3 regions of the Roseateles sp. P1_C6 genome follow, and region 2 is predicted to be linked to each of the others. Evidence: predicted binding sites of a transcription regulator. Region 2 holds the regulator's gene; each other region holds the start of a gene.
What was found. The regulator FNR, encoded in region 2, switches genes on or off when oxygen is low (the NO sensors DNR and NnrR bind a similar motif). The targets are predictions, from matches to a motif close to TTGATNNNNATCAA.
Positions count from the first base shown of each region.

Region 1: AC1D29_RS01665 (OmpW/AlkL family protein) is a predicted target of FNR. The motif match lies at 5,587-5,600, and genes of this name have one in related genera.
Region 3: AC1D29_RS01700 (cation-translocating P-type ATPase) is a predicted target of FNR. The motif match lies at 2,309-2,322, and genes of this name have one in related genera.

Region 1 covers NZ_JBFUAK010000001.1:414,905-422,128, forward strand. Annotated here, with positions in the region: gene AC1D29_RS01640 (response regulator) at 1-314, shown strand, start outside; gene AC1D29_RS01645 (phosphoethanolamine transferase) at 412-2,088, shown strand; gene AC1D29_RS01650 (PA0069 family radical SAM protein) at 2,111-3,235, opposite strand; gene AC1D29_RS01655 (hypothetical protein) at 3,320-3,703, opposite strand; gene AC1D29_RS01660 (ParB N-terminal domain-containing protein) at 3,922-4,752, shown strand; gene AC1D29_RS01665 (OmpW/AlkL family protein) at 4,853-5,470, opposite strand; gene AC1D29_RS01670 (MgtC/SapB family protein) at 5,658-6,932, opposite strand; gene AC1D29_RS01675 (TraR/DksA family transcriptional regulator) at 7,202-7,224, shown strand, end outside.
Region 2 covers NZ_JBFUAK010000011.1:180,746-187,969, forward strand. Annotated here, with positions in the region: gene AC1D29_RS23495 (NADP-dependent isocitrate dehydrogenase) at 1-534, shown strand, start outside; gene icd (NADP-dependent isocitrate dehydrogenase) at 875-2,128, opposite strand; gene AC1D29_RS23505 (urease accessory protein UreH domain-containing protein) at 2,188-2,817, opposite strand; gene hemN (oxygen-independent coproporphyrinogen III oxidase) at 2,817-4,199, opposite strand; gene fnr (fumarate/nitrate reduction transcriptional regulator Fnr) at 4,331-5,068, shown strand; gene AC1D29_RS23520 (BON domain-containing protein) at 5,177-5,518, opposite strand; gene AC1D29_RS23525 (sigma 54-interacting transcriptional regulator) at 5,717-7,129, opposite strand; gene AC1D29_RS23530 (hypothetical protein) at 7,141-7,224, opposite strand, start outside.
Region 3 covers NZ_JBFUAK010000001.1:426,311-433,534, forward strand. Annotated here, with positions in the region: gene AC1D29_RS01700 (cation-translocating P-type ATPase) at 1-2,162, opposite strand, end outside; gene AC1D29_RS01705 (YgaP family membrane protein) at 2,374-2,580, shown strand; gene AC1D29_RS01710 (carboxymuconolactone decarboxylase family protein) at 2,589-2,942, shown strand; gene AC1D29_RS01715 (YgaP family membrane protein) at 3,090-3,266, shown strand; gene AC1D29_RS01720 (MBL fold metallo-hydrolase RNA specificity domain-containing protein) at 3,263-4,636, shown strand; gene AC1D29_RS01725 (NAD(P)H-dependent oxidoreductase) at 4,713-5,309, opposite strand; gene AC1D29_RS01730 (methyl-accepting chemotaxis protein) at 5,365-7,224, opposite strand, start outside.

The sequences.
Region 1 (7,224 bases), on a different contig from region 2:
AGCAGTTCCGCGACTGCCATCACCAGATCTTCAACGTCGCCGAGACGGCCATGCGGCATTCGATGCGCGGCACCGCCAAGACCGCCGTGGAACTGCTGATCCAGCAAGGCGAGACCACGCGCAACGCCAAGCTCATCGACATGGCCGGCCTGGTGCTGAAGCGCCATGCCGAGAAGATCGAGGGCGCCGAAGGGCTGGCCGAGCAGATCGACGCGCTGCACGGCCGCTATGTGAAGCCCATGACCGGCGCGCCCAGCAAGGCGCGCGCGGCCGGCGGCGTCGCGCTGCGCACCGCCGCCGCGGCGTCGGCCTGAGCTTGCAGTCGGCGGGCTGACACACCAGCCCCCTGTCATCCCGCGTGCGCGGCCAGCCGCGAGAATGCGCGCCGCTGCCCTCTTCCGACTCTTGCCCATGTCCCTGCTCAAGCGCCTGCTGGCCTGGTTCCAGCCCGACACCTCGCGGCCCCTGACCCAGGCCTGGCTGGCTGCCCTGTGGATGGGCCTGCTGGCCAACTGGCCGCTGTGGCAGCAGCTGCACGCGCTGCCCGACATCACCGGTGCGCGCGGCGTCATCTTCACGCTCGCCTTTGCCGGCATGGTCACGGCGGCCACCGGTGCGCTGTTGAGCCTGCTGGCCTGGCCGCGCGTCATCAAGGTGCTTCTCGTCGTGCTGCTGCTGGCCGCCGGCGCGCTGGCCCATTTCATCGGCAGCTACGGCATCGTCTTCGACCCGACCATGGTCGTGAACATGGTGCAGACCGACGTGCGCGAGACACGCGACCTGCTGAGCTGGCGGCTGCTGCTGAGCATGGCGCTGCTGGGCGCCCTGCCCGCCTGGTGGCTGCTGCGCCGGCCCGCGGCGCCGCGTCAGGCCGTCGCGAAGCGGCTGGGCGGCAACCTGGCCGGCTTCGCGCTGGGCCTGGTCGCGATGGTGCTGCTGGCGCTGTCCGTGTTTGCCACGCTGTCGTCGACGATGCGCAACTACAAGACGCTGCGCTACATGGTCACGCCGCTGAACGCGGTCTACTCGGTCAGCGCCGCGGCCTTGCGCAGCCAGGCCGCCCCCAGCGGCCCGCCGGCCATCATCGGCGCGGATGCCCGCCTGCTGCCGCGCGCCGAAGGGGCCAAGCCGCCGCTGCTGCTGTTGGTCGTCGGCGAGACGGCCCGGGCGATGAACTTCAGCCTCAACGGCTATGAACGGCCCACCAACCCCGAGCTCGCCAAGCTGCCGGTGCTGAGCCTGCGCCAGGTCACGTCCTGCGGCACCAGCACGGCGGCGTCGCTGCCCTGCATGTTCTCGCCGCTGGGCCGCACGGCCTTCGGCGACGTGAAGGGCACGCAGGAGAACCTGCTGGACGTGCTGCAGCGCGCCGGCCTGGCCGTGCTGTGGCTGGACAACCAGAGCGGCTGCAAGGGCTTGTGCGACCGCGTGCCCAACAGCCCCACGGCCAAGCTGCCCGACGGCGCGGCGCCGTTGCCGGCGGGCCTGTGCGACGGCGAGGAATGTTTCGATGAGTCGCTGCTGCACGCGCTGGACCAGCGCGTGGCCGCGCTGGACCCGGAACGCGTCAAGCGCGGGCTGGTGCTCGTCATGCACCAGATGGGCAGCCACGGGCCGGCCTACTTCAAGCGCTCGCCACCCGACCTGAAGCCCTTCCAGCCCGAGTGCCAGAGCAACGCCTTGCAGCAATGCCCGCGCGAGCAGGTCGTCAACAGCTATGACAACACGCTCGTGACGACCGACCGCCTGCTGGCGCGCAGCATTGCGTGGCTGCAGACGCAGGCCACGCGCTTCGACGCCGGCATGCTCTACGTGTCCGACCACGGCGAGTCGCTGGGCGAGAACGGCCTGTACCTGCACGGCATGCCCTACGCCATGGCGCCCAATGAGCAAACCCATGTGCCCATGGTGCTGTGGGTGCCCGACGGTGGCGGCCTGGCCGCGACGCTCAAGCCGGGCTGCCTGAACGGCCTGCGCGACAAACCGGCGTCCCACGACAACCTGTTCCACACGGCCATGGGCTGGGTCGGCGCGCGCGCCGATGTCTACAAGCCCGAGTGGGACTTGCTGGCCGGCTGCAGGCGCTGAAGACGCGCTGGTTCAGCGCGTCCTAGAAGAGATCGCCCTGCGCCGACGGCTTCCTTGGTCGTTGGAACAGCGCGAGCTGCACCGGCCGACGCTCCGTGCGCAGCCCCAGCTTGGCCACCGCCCGCCGCAGCCGCGCGCGCAGCAGGTCGGCCCAGATGCCCTCGCCGGTGAAGCGCGTGCCGAAGCGCGCGTCGTTGTCCTTGCCGCCGCGCATCTCGCGGATGCGCGCCATCACGCGCTCGGCGCGGTCCGGGAAGTGGCGCTGCAGCCAGTCCTGGAACAGCGGGTTCACCTCCCAGGGCAGGCGCACCGGGATGCTGAAGGCGCTGCTGGCGCCGGCCGCCGCGGCGGCTTCGAGGATGCGCTCCAGCTCGGGCTCGTTGATGAAGGGAATGATGGGCGACACGCTGACGCCCACCGGCACGCCGGCTGAAGCCAGCGCCTGGATGGTGCGCAGCCGCCGCGCCGGTGCGGCCGCACGCGGTTCCAGGATGCGCGCCAGGTCGTTGTCCAGCGTCGTGATGGACAGGTAGACGGACACCAGCCCCTGCGCGGCCATCGGCGCGATCAAGTCCAGCTCGCGCTCGATGCCGCTGGACTTGGTGACGACCGAGAACGGATGCTGGGTCTCGGCCAGCACCTCGACGATGCGGCGCGTGATGCCCAGCTTGCGCTCGATGGGCTGGTAGGCATCGGTGGCCGTGCCCAGCACCAGCGAACGCGGCTCGTAGCGCGGCGAGGCCAAGGCCTCGCGCAGCCGCTCGGCCGCGTTGACCTTGGCGACGATGCGCGTCTCGAAGTCCAGCCCCGGCGACAGGTTCAGGTAGCTGTGCGTGGGCCGCGCGAAGCAGTAGACGCAGCCGTGCTCGCAGCCGCGGTAGGGATTGATGGAGTAGTCGAAGGAGATGTCCGGCGACTGGTTGCTGGAGATGATGGACTTCGCCTGCTCCTCGATGACCTGCGTGGCCGGCGGCAGATGTTCCTCGGCGGCGTCCTGGTCCAGCGCCCCCCAGCCGTCGTCGTATTGCTCGCGCTGCTGCACTTCAAAGCGATGCGGCATGGCCGTCGCGGTGCCGCGGCCCTTGATGGAGTCCAGCGGTACAAGGGCCGGCTGGGCTGCGGCGATGCGGGGATGAACGGGCGACATGCTGTAAATATATACAGTATTCCACGTCCCTTCCAGCGCTTCCCGAACGATCAGGACGTCAGCCGCACCCTGCCCTTCAGCGAGTCATCGGCCTGGCGCCGCAGGCGGCCGGCGTTGCCACTGCTCGACGGCGTTGACGACTCGGTCCCAGGCGCCACGGTCGTAGGTGACCGCCGCGAACAGGTTGTCCTTGCTGGGCTGCTGCCTGACGGCCGTGCGCGCGAGATGTTCCAGTGCATCGCGCGCCGCCGCGACACAGCCGCCCAGATCGGCGAATGCGGAGCCCACCCGGTGGAACAGCACGCCGCGATGGAGTTCCGTGGCCTTCAGCGAGGGCGCCTCCAGCGCGCGCAGGAAGATCCGTGCCTGGCCCTCGCCAAGCAGTTCGACGCAGAACTCACGGCGCCAGCCGGTGAGGTTCTGTGCGGATGTCAACGTCGTCTGGGTGTCATCGATGTGCAGGGTCATCGGGACAGTCTGCACGACGCGTGTTGGCTTGGCGCCATGGGTTGTGTCGCGATGCTTCCAAGGCGGCCTGCGAGCGGCCGCCCGCTAACCCGGCACTGCGACAAGTTGCGCGCTGTTTCCTCGGCGCTCAGCCGCACGCATGCGTTGCTGAATCCCGATCAGCCTGGCAGCACTCTCTAAAATGCCGCCCCTTTGCCCGCACGCTTGCACCCGGCTCCATGGATATCGTCGTCAACGAAGAACTCAAGGCTTACATCGACCCATTGACGCCGGAGGAGTACGAGGCCCTGGAGCGCAGCATCCTGGCCGAAGGCTGCCGCGACGCGCTGGTGCTGTGGGGCAACGTGCTGGTGGACGGGCACAACCGCCACGGCATCTGCAGCAAGCACGGGCTGGCGTTCCAGACGGTGCAGAACTCGCGCTTCAAGTCCATCGAGGACGTGCACCTGTGGATGATCGACCAGCACCTGGGCCGACGCAGCATCTCGGACTTCCAGCGCGGCGTGCTCGCGCTGCGCAAGCGCGAGATCGTGGCAGAGCGGCGCGTGCGCACGGCGGCTGCGGCAGACCCGCAGGCGCCGACCATGGCGGAGCCCGTCGCGATGGAAGCAGCCGCGGCATCCGCCCAGGAGGCGCTGGAAACACGCGAGGCGCTGGCCAAGGCGGCGCGGCTGAGCAGCAACCAAGTGGTGCTGATCGAGAAGATTCAGCGGCAGGGCGCACCAGAGCTGGTCGCCGCGGTGAAGGCCGGCGCGATCTCGATCAATGCAGCCGCCGCCGTCGCCACCTTGCCAGCCGAGGAACAGGCCGCCGCCGCAGCCGCCGGTGCTGCAGAGCTCAAGCAGGCCGCCAAGCGCGTGCGCGAGGCCAAGCGCAAGCCGCCCGCGGCCGACCTGGCACCGGATGCCAGTGCCGCGACGGGCGATGCAGCCCCACCGGTCGAAGCGGCTGGGGCGGAGGACACGATGGAAGCGCTGCGCCAGCGCGTCGCGGCACTCGAGGCCGAGAACGCCGCACTGCGGCAGGAGCTGGCGGCCCTGCGCGCTTGATAGAAATTGAAGGGCAGTTCCGAAGCGGTCGCCGAAGCTCAGCGTTCGTCGCGCGACTCAGGGGCTTGCCCTTCGCGGGGCGTCATCCCCGCGCCGCTGGCTACATGAAGCGCCAGCCAAGGCCAACGCTGCCCAGCGTCGGGTTGACCTTGAACTTCCCAGCCGAAGCACCGCTCGAATACACCGTCGTGCCCAGGCTCAGCTTCTTGAGGTCGAAGTTCAGGTAGAGCCCCTTTGCGACCTCGACGTCAGCACCGATCTGCCAGGCGGCACCCCAGCTGCTGTGCTTGATGCCAGGATGCAACGCGGCTTGCACGGCAGGTGTGAATCTGACGCTGGAGAAGTTCGTGTAGTTCACGCCCGCGCCGACATAGGGCCGCACGGTACCGCTCGGGTTGAAGTGATATTGCAGCGTCAGCGTCGGCGGAAGATGCTTGAGCGAGCCGATCTCACTGCCATTCGAGTACAGCGTCTGCTTCTGTGGGTAGGTCAGCACCAGCTCGGCTGCAAGCTGGGGCGCCAGGAAGTAGCTGATGTCGAGCTCGGGGAAAGTCTTGTCGTTGATCGACAGGCCCAGGCCCGTGCTGTCCTTGTTGGCCGACTGCAGATGCAGGGCGCGCACGCGAACGAGCAACGCCCCCTCGTCCGCGAAGGCTGGCAGGATGGTGAGGCTTGCCACGGCAATGACGGCGAGGCGCAGGCTTTTCGAAGGGTTCATCAATGACTCCGGGTGATGGGACGAATCCCGATGGGGTCATTGAACAAACTGCGGGCGCTGTGCGCCTTGAGGCAACACAACCCTGCTCCGGGGAGCGAGGCACGTGAAGCTGCACTTTGTGCTGCATCAAACCTTCGTGCCGATGGCGAGGCGGCAACGCCACAGCGCAGGCAGACAACGGCCAACTTCAGACCCAGGCCCACGCCGCGACCGCGCCGATGAGGCCTATCGCGGCGCTCGCCACGCACACGTCACGACGCACGGTTCCGCGAGCGACCAGCATCACCATGGCCACCTTCACCACCGTGTTGGCGAAGAGCGCCGCAAGGAGGGCCCACGCGGTCCAGGCGATCGTCGAGGTGGCGTCCTGCTGACCGCTGAGCGACAGCACGATGGCGTCAACGTCAGCAGCGCCGGCGAGCGCCGAGATCGCGATCAGACCTCCGCCTGGGAATTGCTGCTGAGCCAGCTTCACGACGACCAGCACGACCGCAAAGACGGCACCGAAGCGGATTGCCGCGCTGAGGCTGAACGGGTTCTTCAGCGGTGCGCTGGCTTGCGTGCCGGCGCTGTCGGTGACAGCGCCGGCGAGGTAATGCCGCAGCGCCAGGGCGCCGGTGATCAGGCTCATCATCAACAGCGGCAGCCAGAGCTCGGCCAGCAACGGCCGGTTGAGGATGGCGACTAGCGTCGCCACGCGCAGGACCATCACCAGCCAGGCGCACAGGATGCCGGCGGTGATGGCACTGCCATTGGCGGCCGGGCCAAGCTTGCGGCTGTCGCGCGCAAAGTTCAGCGTGGTGGCGGTGGACGACACCAACCCGCCTGCAAGACCCGTGATCGCGGCGCCGCGCGCCGGCCCCAGCCAACGCATGCCGATGTAGCCGGCCAGCGAGAGCGCGGAGATCAGCACCACCATAAGCCACAGCAGGTAGGGGTTGAGGACCCGCCATGGGTCCACGGTTTCGTTTGGCACGAGAGGCAACACGATGACTGAGGCGATCAGTAGCTTGATGCCCGCCAGGATGTCGTCGATGCCCACCCGCTCCACCAGTGCGTGCAGCGGCTGCTTGAAGGCGAGCACCGCCGACAGCGTGACCGCCAAGGCCACGGCCAGCGGCTGGCTGCTGGTCGCCGCCATGCCGCCAAGCAGCACGACGGCCATGCCCGCGATCTCGCTGGTCATGCCGGATCCGGCGTTCTCGCCATCGCGGCGCGAAAGGAAACGGCTGGCAATCGCCATGGCAATGACGGATGCGAGCACCACAACGAAGAGCCACTGCAACTGCAGCTCCTGCCCGAGCCACGCCGAGGCCGCACCGGACAAGGCCAGCAAGGCATGCGTGCGGATGCCACCGAAGCTGCGAGCGGAGCCCGTCGAGTGCTTCTTCTCCCTCTCGATGCCAACCAAGATGCCGATCAGAAGCGCGACGAAGAAGCGGCCCGCGAGCTCAGGCGTCATGCCTGCCCCCACGCTGCCTGCGCTCCATCGTATCCATCGGCATCCTGGCGTCCCGTTTGCGAAGCAGCCGGCCAGCGCCGGTGCGAAGCGGCAATCTAGGCGGGTTGCTCGGTCCGCTCTTTGATGCGGGTCAATCCAGCCGGGTGGCGATCGCTGCACCCGACTCCCACCAGTCAGCTTGATCCAGCGCAACTCGATCGCTGGCGCGCTGCCTAGCATGGCTCATCGCCGGACCGGCGTGTCATCAGATGCAGCAGAGGACCAAACAGATGGAACTTCAGACTCAAACCGA
Region 2 (7,224 bases):
CTGTCCATCGTGCCGCTCATGGCCGGCGGCGGCATGTACGAGACGGGTGCCGGCGGCTCCGCGCCGAAGCACGTGCAACAGCTGGTGGAAGAGAACCACCTGCGCTGGGATTCGCTGGGCGAGTTCCTGGCTCTGGCCGTGAGCCTGGAAGATGTCGGGCTGAAGACCGGCAACGCCAAGGCCAAGGTGCTGGCCAAGGCGCTGGACGCGGCCACCGGCAAGTTGCTGGACAACGGCAAGGGCCCCAGCTCCAAGACCGGCGAAATCGACAACCGCGGCAGCCACTTCTACCTGACGCTGTACTGGGCGCAGGCTCTGGCCGAGCAGACCGAGGACGCCGAGCTGGCCTCGCGCTTCAAGCCGGTGGCAGAGACGCTGACCGCCAACGAGGCCAAGATCGCCGCGGAGCTGAAGGATGTGCAGGGCCAGCCGGCCGACATCGGCGGCTATTTCCTGCCGGATGTGGCCAAGCTGGACAAGGTCATGCGCCCGAGCGCCACGTTCAACGCGGCGCTGCAGGCGCTGGCCAGCTGATTCCCTGCAGATGAGAAAAGCAACGGGGCGCCATGGCGCCCCGTTTCGCGACCGCTGCGCGTCACGCCCTCGCCTAGTCGCCGCTCGAACTCCGTTGCGTTTTCACGCCTGGGCAGGCTCTCGCAATCAAATAGCAAGCCAATTGCCAGATTCTTTTCATACAGTCTGTCACTTGGCGTTTGCCTCCTGCAACTGCTCTTGTCGGACGGCTCGTGAAGCACCACGAGTCGCCCCGAAGCCCCGGCCCCACGCCGGGGTTTCCTTTTGCGGGGACGAAAAAAAGCCGCGCTCGTTGGAAGGCGGCTTTCGATTCGATACCGGCGCAATGCCCGGCGCCATCTCACATCTGGTCGATCATGACCTGACCAAAGCCGGAGCACGACACCTGCGTCGCGCCGTCCATCAGCCGCGCGAAGTCGTAGGTGACCCTCTTGCTGAGGATCGCCTTTTCCATCGAACTGATGATCAAGTCGGCGGCCGCCGTCCAGCCCATGTGGCGCAGCATCATCTCCGCTGACAGGATCTCGGAGCCGGGGTTCACGTAGTCCTTGCCGGCGTATTTGGGCGCCGTGCCATGCGTGGCCTCGAACATGGCGATGGAGTCGCTCATGTTGGCGCCCGGCGCGATGCCTATGCCGCCGACCTGCGCGGCCAGCGCGTCGGAGATGTAGTCGCCGTTCAGGTTCAGCGTCGCGATGACGCTGTACTCGGCCGGGCGCAGGATGATCTGCTGCAGGAAGGCGTCGGCGATGACGTCCTTGATGGTGATGTCCTTGCCCGTCTTCGGGTTCTTGAACTTGCACCACGGGCCGCCGTCGATGGGCTCGGCGCCGAACTCCTTCTGCGCCAGCGCGTAGGCCCAGTCACGGAAGCCACCTTCCGTGAACTTCATGATGTTGCCCTTGTGCACGATGGTCACGCTGGGCTTGTTGTTGTCGATCGCGTACTGGATGGCCTTGCGCACCAGGCGCTCGGTGCCTTCACGGCTGACCGGCTTGACACCGATGCCGGACGTGTTGGGGAAGCGGATCTTCTTGACGCCCAGTTCCTCCTGCAGGAACTTGATGAGCTTCTTGGCCTTGTCGCTCTCGGCCTCGTATTCGATGCCGGCATAGATGTCTTCCGAGTTCTCGCGGAAGATGACCATGTCGACCTTGTGTGGCTCCTTCACGGGGCTGGGCACGCCGTCGAAATATTGCACGGGGCGCAGGCAGACATACAGGTCCAGCTCCTGGCGCAGCGCGACGTTCAGCGAGCGGATGCCACCACCCACGGGCGTCGTCAGCGGGCCTTTGATGGAGACGATGTACTCCTTCACGGCGTGCAGCGTCTCCTCGGGCAGCCACACGTCAGGGCCGTAGACCTTGGTGCTTTTCTCGCCGGCGTAGATCTCCATCCAGTGGATCTTCTTCGCGCCGCCATAGGCCTTGGCCACGGCCGCGTCCACCACCTTCAGCATGACCGGCGTGATGTCGAGACCGGTGCCGTCGCCTTCGATGTAGGGAATGATGGGCTGATCGGGCACGTTCAGCGAGAAGTCGGCATTGACCGTGATCTTCTGGCCGCCTTCCGGCACTTGGATGTGTTGGTACATGGCTGGGGGGCTTTCGCAATGGGCGAGAGAAACGAAACCCCGCGAGTTTAGGGTGGGTGTCAGCAGGCCAACGCCAGGCGTTGCCAAACCCCGTGGGCAAGCGCCCAGCCCGATGCGGCGACCAGTCCCAGGCCCGCGAGCCGAAGCGCCGGAGACGCGTCACCGACGCGGCGCGGCAGGCGCGCCAGCCAGACCGGTGCGACCGTGAGGCCCAAGGTGCTCGTGACGGCAAACGCCGCCATCGCCAGCCCACCGTCCAGCGGCGAGTTGGACAGCGCAGCCAGCAGCAGCGCGGCATGCAGCAGCCCGCACGGCATGGCCACCCAGGCCAGGCCTGTCGCGAAACTGCGCCCCGGCGTCGGGCGCCAGCGTGCGTTCGCCAGCCACACCGGCACGCGGCCGCGCAAGACGAGGCTCAGGCCCAGCACGAGCAAGGCAGCCTGCAGCAACGCCCACAGCGGCTGCAGCACCGCGGCGCCCTGGGACATCTGGGCCAGCACCTGGGCTGCTGCCGCAGCGACCACGCCCGCCACGCTGTAGCCGACGAGCCGGCCTGCCAGCAGCCGCGACTGCTGGCGCCAGCCTCGTGCGACAAGCGCGCAGGGCGTGCTGCACATCAGCGCGCAATGCGGCGCCGCCGCCAGGCCCATCAACGCGGCCGAGCCGATCAGCGCGGCATGCAGCCCCATCAGATGATCTTCGAGAAGCGCTCGCGGCTCGCGTCGGCCTGCAGGTAGCGGTCGAACACCAGCGCCACGGCGCGCACGAAGTACCAACCCAACGGCGTGACCTGAATGGCACCCGGCTCCAGCACGATGAGGCCTTGCTCGGCGAGTGGCACCAAGCGCTCGAGCTCGGTGGCGAAATAGCTCGGCACGTCGACGAGGTAGGACGCTGCGATGGATTCGAACTCCACGCGGCCCTGGCACATCAAGGCCATGATGACGGCGCGGCGCAGCAGGTCATCGCGCGTCAGCGCCAGGCCGCGCTGCACGGGCAGTTGACGCTGGGCGAGCGCGTCCTGGTACTCCTCGGTCGTCTTCGCGTTCTGCGCATAGGTGGCGCCCACGCGACTGATGGCGGACACGCCCAGGCCGACGAGGTCGCAGTCCGGCTGCGTCGAATAGCCTTGGAAGCCGCGGTGCAGCAAGCCCTGGCGCTTGGCGACGGCGAGCGGGTCGTCGGGCAGCGCGAAGTGGTCCATGCCAATGTAGGTGTAGCCCTCGCCCAGCAGCGCGCTGATGGCGCCCGACAGCATGGCCAGCTTGTCGCCGGCCGGCGGCAGCAGCTCGGCCGCGATGCGCCGCTGCGGCTTGAAGCGCTGCGGCAGGTGGGCGTAGGCATACATCGCGATGCGGTCCGGCCGCAGCTCGGCGACCTGCGCGATGGTGCGGGCAAAGGAGGCAGGCGTCTGCAACGGCAGCCCGTAGATCAGGTCGACGCTGGTCGATCCAAAGCCCAGCTCGCGGGCCTGCGCCATCAGCGCAGCCACCTGCGCAAAGGGCTGCACGCGGTGCACGGCCTTTTGCACGGCGACGTCGAAGTCCTGCACACCGAAGGACAAGCGGTTGAAGCCCAACAGGCGCAGATGCGACAGGCGCTGCAGGTCCACCGTGCGCGGGTCCACCTCGATGGACAACTCGGCGCCCGGCAGCAGCCTGAAGCGCCGGCGCAGCTCGGTCATCAGCGTGCCCAGTTCCGCGTCGGACAGGAAGGTGGGCGAGCCGCCACCCAGGTGCAGTTGCGACACCGGCGCGGTGCCGCCCAGGGCGTACGCCACCAGGTCCATCTCCACCGTCAACGCGGCCAGGTAGGGTGCGGCGCGCTCGTGGTGCTTGGTGATGATCTTGTTGCAGGCGCAGTAGTAGCAGAGCTGCTCGCAGAACGGGATGTGCACGTACACGGATAGCGGCTGCGCCGTGCCGCGCTGGCGCAGCGCCTGCAGGTGCTGGGCACCCTGGTGCGCCTCGACCAAGCGGTCAGCCGTCGGGTAGGACGTGTAGCGCGGCCCGGCCACGTCGTGGCGGCGGAGCAGGTCGGCGTCGAGGAAGCGGTCGGATACGGCAGCCATGGCGCCACTGTGCCGACGCCGGCGCCGGACAGCCTTGATCCAGGTCAAGGCCGCCGCGGGTCGCCTGGCCAAGAATGCAATTCATGCTCACCCCCCTGCCCCGCGCGATGCACCTGCCGACAACGCCCGACATGCCCGCGTCACCCGCTCCCAAGGCGATCGAACCGCTCAAGGTCGCCTGCGCGAGCTGCAACCTGCGCGAGCTGTGCCTGCCGGTGGGTCTGAACGCCAGCGAACTGGGCCAGCTCGACGGCTTGGTGAACAAGCGCCGCAGCGTGCCGCGTGGCGACCACCTGTTCCGCAACGGCGAACGCTTCGAGGCGCTGTACGCGGTGCGGACCGGCTTCTTCAAGACCTGCGTCGGCAGCGAGGACGGGCGCGACCAGGTCACGGGCTTCCAGATGGCCGGCGAGCTGCTGGGCCTGGACGGCATCAGCAGCGACCACCACCACTGCGACGCGGTCGCGCTGGAAGACTCGTCGGTCTGCGTCATCCCCTACACGCAGCTGGAGCAGCTGTCGCGCGAGTTCACCGGCCTGCAGCACCAGTTCCACAAGATCATGAGCCGCGAGATCGTGCGCGACCACGGCGTCATGCTGCTGCTCGGCAACATGCGCGCCGAGGAACGACTGGCCGCCTTCCTGCTGAACCTCACGCAACGTCTGCAGGCCCGCGGCTTCTCGGCGTCCAGCCTGGTGCTGCGCATGACGCGCGAGGAGATCGGCAGCTACCTGGGCCTGAAGCTGGAGACCGTCAGCCGCACCTTCTCCAGGTTCCAGGAGGACGGTCTGATGGAGGTCAAGCAGCGCCAGCTGCGCATCCTCGACCAGCCCGGGCTGCAGGCCATCGTCAACAACAGCCGCTGCTAGCGGCCCGTCGGCACTGCCGAAGCGCCGCCAGATGCAACAAGGCCTCGCGGGGGCACGCGAGGCCTTGGTGCGAGGCCCGTCAGGTAGGCCTCAGTACTGCAACGAGGGTCAGCCGACCTTGATCTCGTTGCGCACTTCCTTCACGCCCGGCACGGCTTGCACGAGCTTGATGGCTTTCTGGGCCAGTTCGGCGCTGGGCGCTGCACCCTTGACAACGATGACGCCGGCGCTGGTGCTGCTGACGGTCAACGGCAGGGCTTGCAGATCCTTGTCCTGCTGCAGCACCGCGGCGGCCTGGCTGGCCACGGCGGCATCGCCGGTCTGCGCCTGGGCGACCTGCTCGGCAGGTGCCGTCGCGGGGGTGGCGGCCGGGTCGGCAGCGAACGAGGCAGAGGCGGCGGTCGCCATCAGGGCAGCGGACAGCAGTCGGACGAGGGTAGATGTTTGCATGCAGATCTCCTGAAAGTGCTTGAATCAACGCGATGCCGGGTGGCACCACAACCAGGCTTAGCGCAAGGGCTGTGCCAGTTCGTGATTTGCCAGTTGGATCAAGCACTTAGCCATCACCACGTGGTCTAACTGGCGAGTGACACCCACAGACAAGCGGGTTTTTGTCGCCAGCCGGCGACAACCTCAGGCGCCATCCGCCTAAGTGCTTGATTCACCTGACACTTTTTTGTCGCCAGGATCGGACGCCGAAGCTAGGGGGTCGCCCTCGGCACGGAACAGTTGCGGGTCCAGCCCGTGCTTTTGCATCAGGCGATAGAACTCCGTGCGGTTGCGGTCGGCCAGCCGCGCGGCTTCGGCGACATGGCCCGACGTGAGCTTGAGCAGTTGGTTCAGGTAGTCGCGCTCGAAGCGCTGCTTGGCGTGCTGGTAGTTCAGCACTTCGGCCGACGGCATCTGCAGCGCGCGCTGCACCTGCGCGAGTGGCACCAGCGGCGCGGTGGCCAGCACGCAGACCTGCTCGACGACGTTGTAGAGCTGGCGTGCGTTGCCGGGCCAGGGCGCCGTGACCAGTGCCTCCAGCGCGTCGGGCGCAAAGCCTTTGACCGATTTGCGATGCCGCTCGGCCAGCGTCTGCAGGAAGTGCTGGGCCAGCAGCGCGATGTCCTCGCGCCGCTCGGACAGCGGCGGCAGTTGCAGCTTGACGACGTTGAGCCGGTAGTAGAGGTCGGGGCGGAACTGGCCCTCGGCCATCGCCAGTTCCAGGTCGCGGTGCGTGGCCGACAGTACGCGCACGTCCACCGCCAGCGCCTCGTTGCTGCCCACCGGCCGCACCACCCGCTCCTGCAGCACGCGCAGCAGCTTGACCTGCAGCGCCAGCGGCATGTCGCCGATCTCGTCCAGGAACACCGTGCCGCCCTGCGCCGCAGGGATCAGGCCCTGGCGCTGCGCCTGCGCGCCGGTGAAGGCGCCCTTCACGTGACCGAAGAGTTCCGACTCCAGCAGCGCCTCCGGGATGGCCGCGCAGTTCACCGCGATGAACGGCTTGGCCGCGCGCGGGCTGGCCTTGTGGAGGGCGCGTGCCAGCAACTCCTTGCCCGTGCCGCTGTCGCCGCAGATCAGCACGCTCGCATCGGTGGCGGCCACCAGCCGCGCCTCGGCCAGCACCTCGGCCATGCGCGGGCTTCGGCTGATGATCTCGCTGCGCCAGCTGCCGTCGCCGTCGAACGGCGCGGGCCCGGGCGCATTGACCAGCAGCGCCTGGTTGATCTTCTCCATCAGCTCCTTGCCGTCGAAGGGCTTGGTCAGGTAGGCGTAGGCACCGCGCGTGGTGGCTTCGACGGCGTCGGGGATGTTGCCGTGCGCGGTCAGCAGGATGACGGGCAGCGACGGGTGGCGCCGGCGCACCTCGTCGAACAGCGCCAGGCCGTCCAGGCCCGGCAGCCGAACGTCGGTGATGACCAGCGCCGGCAGCTTGACGGCCAGGTGGGCCAGCGCGGCCTCGGCGCTGGACACGGCCTGCACCGCATGGCCGGCGGCGCTCAGGCGCATCGTCATCAGGCGCAGCAGGTCGGCGTCGTCGTCCACCAGCAGGATTGCGGCTTGCGTCTTCATCGGTGCCTCCTTCAACGCGGCGCGTTGATCGGTTTGGCCGGCAGCGTCTGCTCGATGGCCTTGAGCGCTTCCAGCTTCTCGTTGAGCTGGTCGTT
Region 3 (7,224 bases), on a different contig from region 2:
TGCCACAGCATCGGCCAGCCCACGATGCCGTCGTCATCGCGGCGCGGCGGCCGGCGCATCAGGCCGGGTGCCTCGGGCGCGCCCTCGAAGGCGAGTGAACACACCGGGTCGATCACCATCTCCGTCAACACGACGTGGGCCGGCAGCATGAGCGGCGGCAAACCGAACAGCAATGGCAGCAGCGCCAAGCCCGCCACAGGTACGTGGATCGCCGTGATGTAGACCATGACCTTGCGCAGGTTGTCGAAGATGCGCCGACCCATGCGCACGCCTGCGACGATGCGGCCGAAGTCTTCGTCCAGCAGCACCAGCCCGGCCGCCTCGCGTGCGACGTCGGTGCCGCGCACACCCATGGCGATGCCGATGTGCGCCGCCTTCAGCGCCGGGGCGTCGTTGACGCCATCGCCGGTCATCGCCACGGTCTCGCCGTTGCGCCGCAATGCCTGCACGAGCCTGAGCTTCTGCTCGGGCATCACGCGTGCGAACACGCGGACGCGGCGCACGGCCACCGCCAAGGCAGCATCGTCCATGGCTTCGATCTCCGCGCCGCTCAACGCGCCCGCCGTGACGTCCAGCCCCGCCTGGCGCGCGATGGCCAGCGCGGTGGCCGCATGGTCACCGGTGATCATCGCGACCGCGATGCCGGCTTCTCGCGCCTGTGCCACCGCCGCTGGGACGCTGGCCCGCAGCGGGTCTTCGAAGGCGGCCAGGCCCAGCAACGTGAAGTCGTGGTCGTGCTGGCGCTGCGCGGTCGCTCCGCCGGGCGCCGAGCCTGCCGCAATGGCCAGCACGCGCAGTCCCTGCGCGGCCAGCAGTTGGACGCGCGCCAGCAGGGCTTCGGTGCGTTGCGCGTCCAGGTGGCACAGGTCGCCCACCGCTTCCGGCGCCCCCTTCGCGGCGATGCGACGCCGGCCGTCGGCGTCCGTCCATTCGTGCGACATCGCGAGCAGGTGCGCGCTGAGGGGGAATTCGTGCGTCAGCCGCCATTCCGGATGCAGATGCTCTGTGTCCGCCAGCGCGGCGTCGCCCTGCGCAAGCAGCGCGCGGTCCAGCGGGTCGGTTCCACCTCGCCGGGACGCCAGCATGCCGAACTCCAGCAGCCGGTGTACCGCCTCGGGCACGGCGGCACCGATCTCCACGGCGACGTCCGCGTCATCGGTGACGAGTCGGCGCAGTTGCATGCGGTTCTCGGTGAGCGTGCCGGTCTTGTCGACGCACAGCACGGTGGCGGCCCCCAGCGCCTCGACGACGGCGGGCCGCCGCGCCAACACCTGGATGCGCGCCAGCCGCCATGAGCCCAACGCCAGGAACACCGCCAACGCCATCGGAAACTCTTCTGGCAGCATCGCCATGCCCAGCGCGATGGCCGACAGCACGCCTTGCATCCAGTCGCCGCGCAGCAAGCCGTAGCTGACCACGACGATCCCGCAGGCGGCGATGGCGGCCACGCCAAAGACATGCACCAGCCGCCTCAGATGCTGCTGCAGCGGCGTCGGTGCGGTCTCGATGCCGGCCAGCGACGCACCGATACGACCGACCTGGGTGTGCCGGCCGGTGGCAAGCACCTGCACGGCGGCATGGCCACCCACCGCCAGGGTGCCCGCATACACACAGGACGCGTCGTCGCTGCCCGGCTTCGCCATCGTCTCGTGCGCCGGCAGCGCGGCTTGCTTGCTGACCGGCACCGACTCGCCCGTGAGCAGCGACTCGTCGACCACCAAGCCGACGGCGTCGCGCAAGAGGCCGTCGGCGGCGACACGCTCGCCCTCACCCACCAAAAAGACGTCCCCCGGCACGAGCTCGCGCGCGGGTACGCGGCGAACGCAGCCATCCCGCACGACGCGCGCCTGGCGCTGCGCCAACGTGCGCAGCGCGTCCAGCGCATGCTGGCTGCGGCGCTCCTGAAGGACGACCAGGCCGACGCTCACCAAGGCGAAGAAGGCGAGCAGCAAGCCTTCACCGAGGTCTCCCACGATCAGGTAGATGGCCGCAGCGACGAGCAACAGCAGGAACATGGGCTCGGTCAACACGCTGCGCAGCGTGGCCGACAGCCCCCGCGCCTCCCGGTCCCGGATCTCGTTGGCCCCATGGACGGACAAGCGGTGGGCGGCCTCCGCATCGGTGAGCCCCGCCCGGATGTCCGGGCTTTCTGGCGTGACCATCAGGCGCGAAGCACGTTGGTGCGCACGCCGCGAAGGCGAGATCGTGGTTGCCGCATGGCTGCTCTCCCTTGACGGAGCAGCCATGAAACCACCGCACGCCGTCGATGAACTTGATGGCCGTCAACTGAAGGTGCCGGAACACCTCCTTGACCTTCGTCAAGCTACGCACAACAGGAAGTGCCGACGATGCAGCCTCTGCAAGGAGGTTCCCATGCTGTTCAACGTTGGCACCATCGACCGCTTCGTTCGGGTACTCGTCGGCCTGGCCCTGATCGCCGCGGCTTGGCTCGGCGGCATCGGCAACTGGGGCTGGATCGGCCTGCTGCCGCTGCTGACCGGGCTCGTCGGCTCCTGCCCGGCCTATCTGCCGTTCGGGTTCAACACCTGTTCGGTCAAGGGCCGTGCACGCGGGCGCTAGGAGCAGCCATGCCAACCGCAACCAGCGACTTTCGCCAGTTGACCCAGCGCATCAGCGCGGACCTGGCCACGCTGCGCACCGGCACGCCGGACGCGATGAAGGCGTTCAACGACCTGGGCCGTGCCGCCATGGCCGATGGCGCCCTGAGCCGCAAGACCAAGGAGTTGATCGCACTGGCGCTGGGCGTTGCCGCGCACTGCGATGGCTGCATCGGCTTTCACGTGCAAGCGCTCGTGAAGCTCGGCGCCAGCCGCCAGGAGATCGACGAAACCCTTGCCGTGGCGACTTACATGGGCGGCGGGCCATCGCTGATGTACGCGGCCGGCGCCGTCAGCGCCTTCGACGAGTTCTCGCGCATGTGAGGCGGCGCCATGGGCTTGTCCGTCGCATGGACGAGCCGTGCAAGACGGGCGGCACAGCGCCGTTCCTTGACGTGGCGCAAGCGGCCACCGCAACGGGCCGCCTACGCTGTCTTCACTGAGCCGCATGCTCAGCGTCTGGAGGCCGTCATGGGGATGAACATCGGGACCACGGATCGCATCCTGCGAGCCTTGGTCGGGGCCGCGCTGGTGGTCGCAGCGGCGCAGGGCCTCATCGGCCCGGCGGGCTACTTCGGCATGCTGGCCTTCATCACGGGCCTCGTCGGCTACTGCCCGGTGTACCGGATCCTGCGGTGGCAGTCATGACCGCGCCCCTCGCGCCCACGCTGCGTTTCCTCGGCGCCACCGGCACGGTGACGGGGTCGCGCTATCTCGTCGAGTTCGGTGGCCGCCGCCTGCTCGTCGACTGCGGGTTGTTCCAGGGCCTGAAGCAGCTCCGGCTGCGCAACTGGGCGCCATTCCCGGTCCCTGCGTCGTCCATCGACGCCGTCGTACTCACGCACGCGCACATCGACCACAGCGGCTACCTGCCCCGCCTCGTTGAAGAGGGTTTTCGCGGCAGCATCCATGCTTCGCCTGGGACGGCCGACCTGCTGGCCATCCTGCTGCCGGATTCCGGCCACCTGCAGGAGGAAGACGCCCGCTACGCCAATCGTCATGGCTTCAGCCGGCATTCGCCGGCGCTGCCGCTGTACACCGAGGCGCAGGCGCTGCACAGCCTGAAGCAGGTGCGGCGGCATGATTTCGGCCGGGCGTTCGAGCCGCTGCCGGGCCTGATGGCGTCGTTCAGCCACGCGGGCCACATCATCGGCGCTGCCAGCGTCCATCTGTCCACCGACGCCGGGTCGATCACGTTTTCCGGCGACCTCGGGCGGACCGACGACGCCGTGATGCTGCCACCTGCCGCCGCGCCCGCCGCGGACATCGTCGTCATCGAGTCCACCTACGGCGACCGGCGCCACCCGGCAGCGCCCAGCGCCGATGTGCTGTGCCAGGTCATCGCCCGCACCGCGGCGCGCGGCGGCACGACGCTGATCCCGGCCTTCGCGGTCGGCCGCGCGCAGGCCATCCTCCACGCCATCCTTCGCCTGAAGGCCGAGGGCCGCATTCCCGACATGCCGCTGTACCTCAACAGCCCCATGGCCACGTTGGTGACCCGGCTCGTGCAGACCCGCGCGGACGAACATCGGCTGACCGAGGCCGACCGCCGTGACCTTGTGGACAAGGTTCGCTACGTGCGCACCGAGGAGGAGTCGCGCGCACTCAACCGCCCCGGCTTCCCGAGCGTCATCGTGGCGGCCAGCGGCATGGCCACGGGTGGCCGGGTGCTGCATCACCTGCAGGCGCTGGCGCCCGACCCCAGGAATACCGTGGTGTTCGTCGGCCACCAGGCCGCGGGCACGCGCGGCGCAACCATGCTGGCCGGGGCCGAAAGCATCCGCATGCACGGCAAGTGGGTGCCCGTGCGCGCGGAGGTGGTGGCCATCGACGGCATGTCCTCGCACGCCGACCAGCCGCAGTTGCTGGATTGGCTGGCCACGCTGCCCCGCGCGCCACGCCACGTCTACGTGACGCATGGCGAGCCACAGGCCGCCGACGCGCTGCGCCAGGCCATCGGAGAGCGCCTGGGCTGGCACGCCTCGGCACCCGAATACCTCGACAGCGCCGGGCCCTGATCCGCGCGCTCCGCTCTTCCATCGTCGGCACGCGACAGGACCTTCTCGACAACCTGCGCATGGCCACTCGAGAGGGTCAGTCCGCCTTTTCGCCCGCGTTGCGCATCCGCTCCAACCACTTGGCGACGCCAGACTCGCCAAGGGACTCGACGCTGCCGACCAAGGTTTCGTGCACCGGAGCGAAGCCGACGAATCCCAGGACGTTGCGCTCCAGAGATTTCACGCTGTGGGCACGGAAGTACCAGCGATAGACCAGTGCTGGCATGCCCATGGTCACCACCACGCGTGCGGAGCGCCCCGCGAGAAGCTTGGCGCCCGGCGCTGGATCGCCGGCTTTGCCAAGCGCGAAGCCCGGTCGCGCCACCTGCTCCAGGAAGCCCTTCAGCAGGGCCGGCATGTCGCCGAGCCACAGCGGGAAGAACAGCACGACATGCTCAGCCCATGCGATGTCCTCCTGCGCGGGCAGCAGCGAGGCCGGCACGACGCCCTGCTCCCAGTCTTTCTTGCCGCGCAAGAGCGGAAAGTCGAGCGCCGCCACGTCGATGCGGCACACCTCATGCCCCGCGGCCAGGGCGCCTTCGGCGTAGGCCGAGGCCAGCGCATGGCAAAGGTGATGCTCCGAGTTGTCGGGGTGGCCAAGGATCAGCAGGATGCGCCGCACATGCGAACTCATGCCAGCACATTAGTTGAACCGCCGCGAGGCGTTCATGCGCTGGATCAACCCAGCGTCATTCATGCGACGGCAGCTTGAAGCGCGCCACCTCCGCGGCCAGGTCCTGCGCCTGGTCGCGAAGCGATGATGCCGCCGCAGCGGTCTGCTCCACCATCGCCGCGTTCTGCTGCGTGGCCCGGTCCAGTTCCTGAACGGCACTGCCGACCTGACCGATGCCCTGACTCTGTTCGCCGGAGCCGGTGGCAATTTGCGCCAGCAGCACGTTGATGTGATCGGCACTGGTCACGATGTTGTTCATCGCCGTGCCAGCCTCCCGAACGATGTTCGTGCCGCTCTCGACTTTCTCGACGCTGGTGGAGATCAGGCTCTTGATCTCGCGGGCCGCGCTGGCCGAACGCTGCGCCAGCGCGCGCACCTCGGACGCCACGACCGCGAAGCCCCGCCCTTGCTCGCCGGCGCGGGCCGCTTCAACGGCGGCGTTCAGCGCCAGGATGTTGGTCTGGAACGCGATGGTGTCGATGACGCCGATGATGTCGCTGATCCGCTTGGAGGACGTCTGGATGTCCTCCATCGTCATCACCATGGTCTTGATGACCTCGCCACCATGGCCGGCGACGCTGGCATTGCGTGAGGCGATGCGGGTGGCCTCCTGCGTGTGGTCCGAGGTCTGACGCACGGTGGCGCTGATCTGCTCCATCGCCGCGGCCGATTGCTGCAGGTTGGCCGCGGTCTGCTCCGTGCGCGCCGACAGGTCGTTGGAGCCGTCGGCGATCTCGGTGCTCGCATCCACGATGCCGTCCGACGCCGCCCTGACCTTGGCCACCATCTGGCGCAGGCTGGATTGCATGTTTGCCAGCAGCAGCATCAGCTCCGCTGCCTCGTCGCGACCCCAGGGCCGGGGCGAAGTGGTGAGATCGCCATCGGTCATCGCCGTCAGATGGCGGCTCACTTCCTTCAGCCCACCATGCATCACCAGGTAGAACGCATAGAACAGATAGGCCGCGACGGCGAGCGAGCAGCCGATGATGGCGAGCACCCATTGCCGCTCCGCGCTGGTGGCGTCGATGCGGGCCTGGATGAGCTCGCCCAGCAAGCCGTTCGCCCGCGCACCCAGCGCGCGCAGGCCGTCCACCGCGTCCTGGCCGGGCTGCGACAGTCCCTCCACGTTGGCGTTGAAGTCCGCAGCGAACCAGTCCTGCGCCGATGCGTCATAGAAAGCCCGCGCCTGGGCGATGGGCTCTTCCGGCTGCAGGCGACGGCGCACATCGGGGTTGGCTTCGCCGGATCGGTTGACGGCGTGGGTGACTGCGCCGATGCGCTCGCGCCCGGCGTACCAGACACCGTAGAGCTCGTGCAGCTGCGCGGCCTGTGTGGTGCCGCGGCGGGCGGCTGCGCCGGCCATCGCACGCGAGCGTGACACCGACTCGATCACATCAGAGACACCATCGGTGGAAAGACTCATCAGGTAGTAGGTGTCCTGGTCGGGGTCGAGGGTCAGGTTGGATCGGTCGAGCACCGCGGTGCGCAGGTCCCGCAAGGCATCGACATAGGCTTGCAGCGGAGCCTCCAGGCCATCGACGCCGGCCTGCGAGGACAGTGCCTTCAGGGCCTGCTGCTGCTGCTCGACCTTGGCCATGTCCTTGCGCATGTCCAGGCCATCCGGAAGGGTGTCGACCAGAGCCCGCACCTGCTCCTGCTGCCTGGCAATCCCCTCCCAGTCGATCGCGGCGGCCGCTCCGGACAGGATGAGGCGGCGCTGCTTCTGGGCGTCGATCAGCCAAGGCTCGATCCTGGCCACCACCGCAACGCCGGCCAGCTCGTGACGGGCGAAATCGATCGTCGATTGACTGCTGCGCACAAAGGCAACCGTCAGCACCGCCATCGGCACGACGAACGCCAGGGAGATGAGGCCGGC